DNA from 3 places in the Shewanella sp. TB7-MNA-CIBAN-0143 genome. Region 1 is predicted to be linked to each of the others. Evidence: predicted binding sites of a transcription regulator. Region 1 holds the regulator's gene; each other region holds the start of a gene.
The links. Region 1 encodes MetJ, which represses methionine synthesis genes. Its sites were predicted from a motif close to TAGACGTCTAGACGTCTA; they were not measured.
Positions count from the first base shown of each region.

Region 2: a site for MetJ is predicted at 2,147-2,164, ahead of metA (homoserine O-acetyltransferase MetA). Genes of this name have one in related genera too.
Region 3: a site for MetJ is predicted at 1,409-1,426, ahead of metK (methionine adenosyltransferase). Genes of this name have one in related genera too.

Region 1 covers NZ_JBEOPL010000006.1:119,991-123,282, reverse strand. The annotation lists gene AAEY97_RS06920 (bifunctional aspartate kinase/homoserine dehydrogenase II) at 1-400, opposite strand, end outside; gene metB (cystathionine gamma-synthase) at 532-1,701, opposite strand; gene metJ (met regulon transcriptional regulator MetJ) at 1,910-2,224, shown strand; gene AAEY97_RS06905 (sulfite exporter TauE/SafE family protein) at 2,300-3,040, shown strand.
Region 2 covers NZ_JBEOPL010000011.1:114,684-117,975, reverse strand. The annotation lists gene AAEY97_RS10885 (diguanylate cyclase) at 1-847, opposite strand, end outside; gene metA (homoserine O-acetyltransferase MetA) at 943-1,887, opposite strand; gene AAEY97_RS10875 (SDR family NAD(P)-dependent oxidoreductase) at 2,249-2,992, shown strand; gene ompW (outer membrane protein OmpW) at 3,069-3,292, opposite strand, start outside.
Region 3 covers NZ_JBEOPL010000013.1:114,859-118,150, reverse strand. The annotation lists gene tkt (transketolase) at 1-924, opposite strand, end outside; gene metK (methionine adenosyltransferase) at 1,457-2,608, shown strand; gene AAEY97_RS12290 (GNAT family N-acetyltransferase) at 2,783-3,292, shown strand, end outside.

The DNA of each region.
Region 1 (3,292 bases):
GTAACAAAGCGGCCATTAAGCGCGCCGACCAACGTTCACCAAAACTCACCACTTGGTTTAATTGGTAATCGTTACGTTGCTCTAAAGATAATAAGCTGACTAACTGAGATTTGTCGGTAGACAAACGTTCGCGTAAATCACGCGCTTGCTCGTTTGATAATAATTGTTCAATTAACGTCTGCTGGTAACTGATCAGAATTTGCAGCTCTTCTTGCCACAACTGACCGCTGTCACGCAGGCTCAATAATTTGTATAAGAAGTTAGTCGTTTTTCCGGCGGCGGATACCACAACTAAATCATCACTCTGACCATGCGTAAGTAGAATATGTGCAACACGGCGATAGCAATCTGCATCCGCTAAACTTGAACCACCAAACTTATGTAAATGACTTCGCGTCATTACTGACTCCTTAAACAACTACGACTTTTGTTGCGACTGCTAGACTTCTATTTTGAAACCAATAGTGTTGCAAGTGCATGTTTTGCTATTTTACCCAATTTGGTCGAAACCACAGCTAACTTAAACTCGAATTAAGCTGATTTTATCGCGGCAACAGCTGCTAGGCCTGCTTGAATATCGGCCAAGAGGTCATCTGCATCTTCAATACCGACAGATAGTCTCAATAAAGTCTCTTTAATACCAGCCTCTTGCCTTGCTTGTGGGTCCATTGCTCTATGGGTCATGGTGGCCGGAACGGCGACTAAACTTTCCACTCCGCCTAAACTTTCGGCAATACTAAACAACGACAGCGCCTTTAAAAATGCCACCACTTCCGCTTCGCCGCCAATTAACTCAAAACTTAACATAGCACCAAAGCCTTGTTGTTGTTTTGCCGCAATTTCGTGACCTAGATGGTCTTTTAAACCCGGATAATACACCTTGGCCACCACATCACTGGCGCTGAGTAACTCAACAATCTTTTGTGCATTACGTTGATGCTCACGAATTCGTACCGCTAAAGTACGTAAGCCTCGGAGGGTTAAATAACTGTCAAATGCTGAACCCGTAAGCCCAAGAGTATTTGACCACCAATGTAACAACTCACCCACTTGAGGATCTTTAGCCACTACCGCTCCACCGACCACATCGCTATGACCATTGATGTATTTGGTGGTTGAGTGAATAACAATGTCTGCACCTAATAATAATGGCTGCTGTAATATTGGTGATAAAAAGGTGTTATCGACTGTCACTAGCGCGCCAACGTCATGGCAAGCGATACTAATGGCATTAATGTCTACCACCCGCAATAAAGGATTCGATGGCGTTTCTAACCACACCATTTTCGGTTTTTGAGCTATCGCTTTGCTCAGCGCTTGCGCATCAGTTTGATCAACAACCAATAACTTAAATTGGCCTTTTTTGGCCAAGTTAGTAAATAAGCGGTAACTGCCACCATAACAATCGTGCGGCACAACCAATAAATCCTCTGGGCCAAGTAAGCTAGTCACCAATGTAATCGCCGCCATGCCGGTACATGTCACCACGCCGGTAGCACCTTGCTCGAGTTTGGCGAGTGCGTCACCTAAAATACATCGAGTAGGATTACCCGAACGACTGTAATCAAACTCGCGCGGATTATTGTGGCCATCGAATGAATAATTGGTCGATAAATAAATCGGTGGCACGATAGCACCATGTTGTGTGTCTGTTTCAATACCTTGGCGAACGGCCAATGTGGCGTTTTGATGCTTAGTCATGGTGACTCCTAAAATTTCACAAACACACAAAGAGATGTCTAGACGTCCAAATTTACCTAAGAGATCCCCATCCGTCAACTTAAATAGACGTTTAGACGTCTAAACATCAAGAAATCTATTTGCAATCGGGATTAAATAGTAGCAATAATTTGACTAGAGATTGTAACGGTTTAAAATCTGCAGCGTATTTATCGTTAAGGGTAAGTTAATGACTGAGTGGAATGGCGAATATATCAGCCCATATGCCGAGCACGGCAAAAAAAATGAACAAGTAAAAAAAATTACGGTTTCTATCCCTTTAAAAGTATTAAAAGTACTGACGGATGAGCGGACGCGTCGCCAGATAAATAATCTGCGCCATGCAACTAACAGTGAACTGCTATGCGAAGCATTTTTGCATGCGTACACAGGTCAACCATTACCTTATGACGGTGATCTATCAAAAGATCAGCCTGATAGCATTCCAAGTGAAGCGAAAAAGTTAATGGATGATATGGGTATCGAGTGGGAAGAGCTCGAATAATTCACTGATTAGTCAATACCTCACAGACTTTGAAACGACCCTAATAAGAAGTCGTCATGTTTTTAAAGAGAACTTATGATGTCATTTATCGATCCAACGACCTTGATACTGGCATCGATTATCGTGTTTTTTGGCGCGCTAACCCAAAGCTTAATTGGCTTTGGGTTAGCCGTTGTTGCTAGCCCGCTGCTGTATATTGTTAATCCTCAATTAGTTCCTGTTCCTATTATTGTTATGGGCTTTGCCATTTCTGCAATGACCTTATTTAGAGAACGCGGTCACCTACAATTTAATGGTTTGCAATATGCCTTACTCGGGCGGATCCCTGGGGGGTTTTTAGGCGCTGGATTATTGCTGTTTGCCCCACAAGCCATACTAGGCTTAGTGATTGCAGGCATTGTGTTTATTGCTGTTATTCTTAGCATTTTTCGCTTTACCGCCCCCATTAATCGCCTCAGTTTATTTATCGCTGGGGTATTTTCAGGCATATTTGGCAATATCGCTGCTATCGGTGGTCCACCAATGGCCATTTTGCTTGCAGGCCAAGACCCAGGTCAGTTTAGAGCGGCATTATCTGCCTTTTTCGTGTTTAGCTCATTAATTGCCTTAGCTATTCTAACCATCGTCGGCTTAGTTGAAGTGAAGCATTTATGGCTATCACTGCTATTATTGCCTTCAGTCGTTGCTGGTTATCTTGTCTCAGGTAGATTAATTGGCCGCGTTGATAAAGATAAAACCCGCATAGTCACCTTAGTGTTATGTAGTATTAGTGCCACTGTATTAGTGATTATGTCGACCAACACGTTAATGAGCTAATCAGCTATTCTGCACCTGTAAACAAAACCAGCCATCAATGGGCTTGATCTCAAATGATGATTAATAATCCCTCTATTTAGTAAAAACCTGCTTATCAAAAGTCTATTTCTCAACTAAAAATACCCATAATAAGAATCAAAAAAACCTCTTTTATCTCCCCTAACAAACTCATCATCTTTACGCAATAGATCCACATCACACTAGTCCATTAGATTTCTTTCAATTAACTTTTTTTCAATTAGATTTTTCTCA
Region 2 (3,292 bases), on a different contig from region 1:
CCAATTTAATCGATTCGCCCACCATGTTATGCAACATATTAAACATGTCTTGTTTATCTTGGGCTTGCTCCCAAAAGTCATAGGCTTTGTTAAAGTATTCGTAGGCTTTACGGTTTAAACCATTGTCACGATAGATAGCAGCCGTGGCATTGAATATCATCGCTTGACGACTCAGTCCTAATTGATGCTGTTGTGCTAACGCTAAAGCTTCATTTAACCTTTTGAGACCTTCGCCAAAATCACTTGGTTTATTATGGCAATACGCACTTTGCGCTAACACTTCGGCCAAGATATCAACGTTTCCAAGCTGACGGGCTAATGTAATCGCCACTTCACGATCTGGGCAATAAATTTGGGTGTCGTTAGTTTGAAGGTAAAGTATGAATGAGCGTTCGAGATAGCTTTTGACCAGTTCTTTGCTAAGAGGATGTGGTGTAAGTAATTTAATGGCATGGCTATAGCTGTTAATTGCAGCAACAAGATCACTGTTAACTTCTTGCTCTATTGCCAGTAAATGCAATAACTGGCCTTGCTGTTCAATCGGCCATTGAGCACTTTGTGGTAGCTGTTGTTGTAAAAAGTCAATGCGTTGTTGTGATGAGCTTAATGTGGCTAACTGTTGTTTGATATCAGTAATTTTTGTGCTATCAGTAATTTTTGTGCTATCAGTAATTTCTGTGCTAACGGTATTGTTGCTAACAGTATTGTTGCTAACAGTATTGTTGCTAACATTGGCGCCATTCATAATAGTGCCATTAGCGTCACTAAAAATGTCACCGGCCCCCCAAGTAGTTAGCGGCCAGCTTACTGCACACACCAATAATATCATCAACTTGGTTTTAACCATTTAACCTCGACCTTACAATAAAAACATCTAAGTTTAACAATAGCTTTTATCGAAACGAAGTCAACGTTAAAACGCCGGTATAACTATATTCAAGTTTACTTTTTACTTTCCCATGGTGTTTTCGCATTCATGTCAGACAAGTCATATGGCGTTAACTGGTAAACATAATAATTAAGCCAATTACTGACTAACAAGCTGCCATGACTATGCCAACGAACAATAGTATCTTGTGTTGGGTCATCTTGTCGGTAATAGTTTTGCGGAATATCTGGCTTGAGGCCTTCGCCAACATCGCGCACATATTCTTCATTCAAGGTGTCTTTTTGATATTCAGGGTGGCCCATAACAAACACATTATGATTATCACGACTGAGTACAATATACGCGCCAGCCTCGTCTGATTCAGCCAACACTTCTAAATCTGGATGTTGACGAATTTGTTCAATATCCATTTCAGCAAATCGTGAGTGCGGTGCAAAAAACTCATCATCAAAACCGCGCAATAGTGGGTGTGGGTCGCTGGTTCTTCGATGATTAAATACACCTGAACGTTTATTCGCTAATAACTGACGATGTAAATCATAAAGATGATACAAACCAGCATGAGCTGCCCAACACAAAAACAGTACTGAAGTGACATGTTGTTGTGACCAGTCAATAATTTCGCGAATGTGGTCCCAATACACCACATCTTTAAAATCAATTTTTCCTAACGGTGCACCTGTAATAATCAAACCATCGTAATTGTTATTTCTAATGTCTTCAAAATCACGATAAAAAGTATTCATGTGATCCACTGATGTATGCTTTGATTCCTTATCATGAATGCGTAATAAATCGACCCCAACTTGCAAGGGCGTATTGCCCAGTAATCGCAACAACTGGGTTTCAGTTTCGATTTTATTAGGCATTAGATTCAAGATTAATACCCGCATTGGACGAATGTCCTGATTAGCAGCTCGGGTTTCAGACATCACAAAGATATTTTCTGACTCTAAAATACCTGCTGCAGGCAGGTTATCTGGAATTCGAACCGGCATACGTCTCACCTTTAGATTAATTAAACACATGTACCTGATTAACCAACGTTCGGTTAACCAACCAGCCTTTTCACAATAACGTTAATGTCTGTTATGTCACAGTTTCAACATTCAGTTTAGCGCTAAAAACAGCGGTCATCATCGATTGTCAAATGTCGTTTGCAAACATAACTAACCTACTCACCCAGCCTAAACCGCGACAGAATGGCTTATTGCTAACGTTAATATCGGTCAATCTGTTAGATAACCATCATACACTTGGATGGCTAGAAGTCTACACGTCTCAAGTTGAATTTTTTTCTTACTTGTTATCAACTGATGTTATTTCTATTATGAGTCATTATTTTTGATGAGATGAATCATGTCTACAGCGACAGCGATGATTATTGGCGCCAGCTCTCAACTGAGCCAAGCCTTAGCCAGACAGTTATCTGCACAGCAAGTTTCGCTGGTGCTTTTTGTTAACGACCCTGAATCACTTAACGAGTTTAGTCAAAGTCTGCCTGGCGATGTCAGTGTATATCCGTTAGTAATTAATCAACCTGACACACTAATAGCACAGCTGAATGCCGCTTGGAGCAAACATAATGGCGCCCATTTGGTGATTGTTAATACCGGTGTTAATGACTACGATTCTACCCTGCCTTGGGCAATTGATAAGCACACTATCGATATTAACGTAATGGGCTTTGCTGCGGCAAATAACTGTATTTTTAAATTAATGTGCGAGCAAGGTTACGGCCAACTAGCCGCCATTAACTCAATAGCCGGTCAACGTGGAGGGCCTAATGTGGCTTATCATGCCTCCAAAGCCTTTGCTGAAAATTACCTGCAAGGCTTGAGTATGCATGCACAACGATTAAAGCTGCCTATTACCATTAGTGATATTCAATTAGGGTTATTTGATAAAGCCGTTCATTTGAATACACAATTGCTGTTGTCGCCTCTCGATAAAGTGGCTACACAAATCATCTCAGCCTTGCAAAAAGGTAAACGCCGAGTGTATGTCACTAAACGCTGGCGCATTGTCGCGTGGATAAATCGTTTATTACCAGAGTACATTTACAATACTCGCCATTGGAAACCGCGTAAAAAGTCTCCATAAGTGCCATCAACAAAAACAGGAACCCGTAGGTTCCTGTTTAATATGTTCGTTTTTCGCTAACGTATTCTACCCTAGCTTAATAAGTATAACCGACGCTGATCATGTAAACCCAAGGATCAATGTCTGTATCAACCACAACATGATCTGCCCCCATATCAAAGCTCACATCCGTTGCAATTTGAGCATACCAAACAGACGCATTAACCAACCATTTCTTATCAATTTGATAATCAAGCCCAACTTGAGCCGCCACGCCCCAAGAGTTCGATAGGCTCAAATTATCTAAGCCAAGATCTTTCG
Region 3 (3,292 bases), on a different contig from region 1:
ATTCCATAATGACTCGTTAGCAACACCTTTATGTTTAGCATCCCAACCAGCATACACATCAGATGGGATTTCAAAAGGAGCGTGTGGCCAGTTTAAGAACTCACGAGCGGCTGCAATTTCAGCATCACCTAATGGTGCACCATGACAATCATGGCTACCCGACTTGTTAGGCGAACCAAAACCAATAATGGTTTTACAGCAAATCATCGATGGCTTATCTGTTACAGATTTAGCTTGTTCAATCGCGGCGCGGATAGCATCAGGATTATGACCATCTACATCGGCAATAACGTGCCAGCCATAGGCTTCAAAACGTTTAGGAGTGTCATCAGTGAACCAGCCTTCAACATGACCATCGATAGAAATACCGTTGTCATCCCAAAATGCGACTAACTTTCCAAGGCCTAATGTTCCGGCTAATGAACTGACTTCGTGAGAAATACCTTCCATTAAACAGCCATCACCTAAGAAACAGTAGGTGAAGTGATCGACGATGTCGTGGCCTGGACGGTTAAACTGAGCCGCCAAGGTTTTTTCCGCAATAGCCATACCAACAGCATTACTCAAACCAGCGCCTAAAGGACCGGTTGTAGTTTCAACACCAGGGGTATAACCATATTCAGGATGACCAGGCGTTTTTGAATGCAGCTGACGGAATTGCTTTAGCTCTTCAATAGGCAATTCATAGCCAGTTAAATGCAATAAAGAGTATATAAGCATAGAGCCATGACCGTTTGACAGAACAAAACGATCGCGATCGACCCAGTTAGGATTAGTTGGATTGTGCTTTAGAAAATCATTCCATAGCACTTCGGCGATATCTGCCATCCCCATTGGGGCACCTGGATGACCAGAGTTAGCTTTTTGAACCGCATCCATACTTAGGGCGCGAATAGCGTTAGCGAGTACTTTACGAGATGACATGCTCTCTCCTGCTTGTTTGTAAGGTCTAACGGGCAATTGTGAAGCCATATTTTCCCCTACAAGGCGATGTGACGCAAATTAAAATTTTTCGGGTTTCTTTTTAACCGTTAAATAAACGGTGATTTCATACAATGCCAATAAATAAACATCGTAAATACAGCATCAAATGGTCAGCATGACCATAACATGAGATAAATACAGAGTAATTATTTATTGCCACTTGTAAATAAAAAGTATCGTGATTGGCAGAGCTATGGCTCTGATTAGGCAATATAATCTCTAATCTATCAAAAACATTGTCTATTTTTATGATAAATACACCGCGCAAGTCGATGAGCATTTAAATAAAGCAATATGAATCAAACACTTGATTTTTCACCAGTATAAACATATCTATGATTAACAAAAAAAATTATGCTCCATTGCACAATTCTCCAGTTAAATTCGTACAAAGGGGTGTTATCAAATTAGATTTCGACTAAAATAGACGTCTAGACGTATATTCAAATGCAACCAACGAGATTCTCCTATTATGGCAAAGCACTTGTTTACCTCTGAGTCTGTCTCAGAAGGTCATCCAGATAAAATCGCCGATCAGATTTCTGATGCGGTATTAGACGCAATACTTGAGCAAGATCCAAAGGCTCGTGTTGCGTGCGAAACGTATGTCAAAACCGGTATGGTATTAGTGGGCGGTGAAGTCACCACTTCTGCTTGGGTAGACATTGAAGAAATTACCCGTAAAACCGTACGCGAAATCGGTTACACCAATTCAGATATGGGTTTTGATGCTGATTCATGTGCGGTACTTAATGCCATAGGCAAACAGTCACCAGACATCAATCAAGGTGTTGATCGTTCAGACCCTGCAGAGCAAGGTGCTGGTGATCAGGGTTTAATGTTTGGTTATGCCAGCAATGAAACTGATGTATTAATGCCTGCACCGATTACTTACGCGCACAAATTAGTTAAGCGTCAGTCTGAAGTACGCAAAGACGGCACACTACCTTGGTTACGCCCAGATGCTAAAAGCCAGGTAACGTTTGCTTATGATGATGGCAAAATCATCGGTATTGATGCGATTGTATTATCTACTCAACATCGTGAAGACGTGAGTCAAGCTGATTTAATTGAAGCGGTAATGGAAACTATCATCAAGCCGGTATTACCTGCTCAATGGTTAAACAAAGACACTAAATACTTTATCAACCCTACTGGTCGCTTTGTGATTGGTGGCCCTGTTGGTGATTGTGGTTTAACAGGTCGTAAAATTATTGTAGATACCTACGGCGGTATGGCTCGTCACGGTGGTGGTGCTTTCTCTGGTAAAGACCCATCAAAAGTAGACCGTAGCGCGGCTTATGCTGCACGTTATGTAGCTAAAAATATCGTTGCTGCTGGTTTAGCTGACCGTTGTGAGCTACAAGTGTCATATGCTATTGGTGTTGCAGAGCCAACGTCTATTAGTATTGAAACATTCGGTACCGGTAAAGTATCAGAAGAAGTATTGATTAAATTAATACGTCAACACTTCGAATTACGTCCATACGGCTTAACAGCAATGCTAGATTTGGCACGCCCAATCTATCAGCAAACTGCTGCTTATGGCCACTTTGGCCGAGATATCTTCCCTTGGGAAGCGACTGATAAAGCTGAAGCACTTCGTGCAGATGCAGGTTTATAATCAGCCAGCATAATTATCGTCTTAAGCTAGTGTCTGTATTAAGCTAACACGATAAAAAATAAAACCGCCAACTGGCGGTTTTATTTTATCTATCATTGGCAATACAATGATTTGATCTAAACATTTAATCTCAACATTTAATCTCAACAATTAATCTCAACAATGGCTCAGATTATGTATCAACCCACTTGGCTAAACACAAAGATAACAGCAAACCACCAGCCATCAACGGCAACTAACCCCTGTGCGATAAACAGCCCTGTTACTAACATTCCAGCCATTAACTTGCCAGCCATTAAACAGTGGTCTGCAATCAAGTTATTCTATCGTCAACATATGCCGTATGCTCGATTAGCTCAGAAAGAGTTTGTGGCTGTCATTCATCATCTAAGCCCACCAGCTACTGATGAAGTTGATATAAGCCAGCAAAAAATAATCGCTGCGGTAAGAGTTAAACCTATTGGCCAATATCAATTAATCAATGGATTATTGGTTCACCCTGACTACCGTGGACAACAGCTTTCAACTCAGTTATTGAAATTTATCGCGCCCAAATTAACCGCTAAAAATTGCTTCTTGTTTGCTCATCCGTGGTTAATTGGCTTATATCAACAGCAGCACTTTATCGTTATAGATCAAAATGTCGTGATAGGTCAAAATGATTTATCAGCGATACCAGCAGAC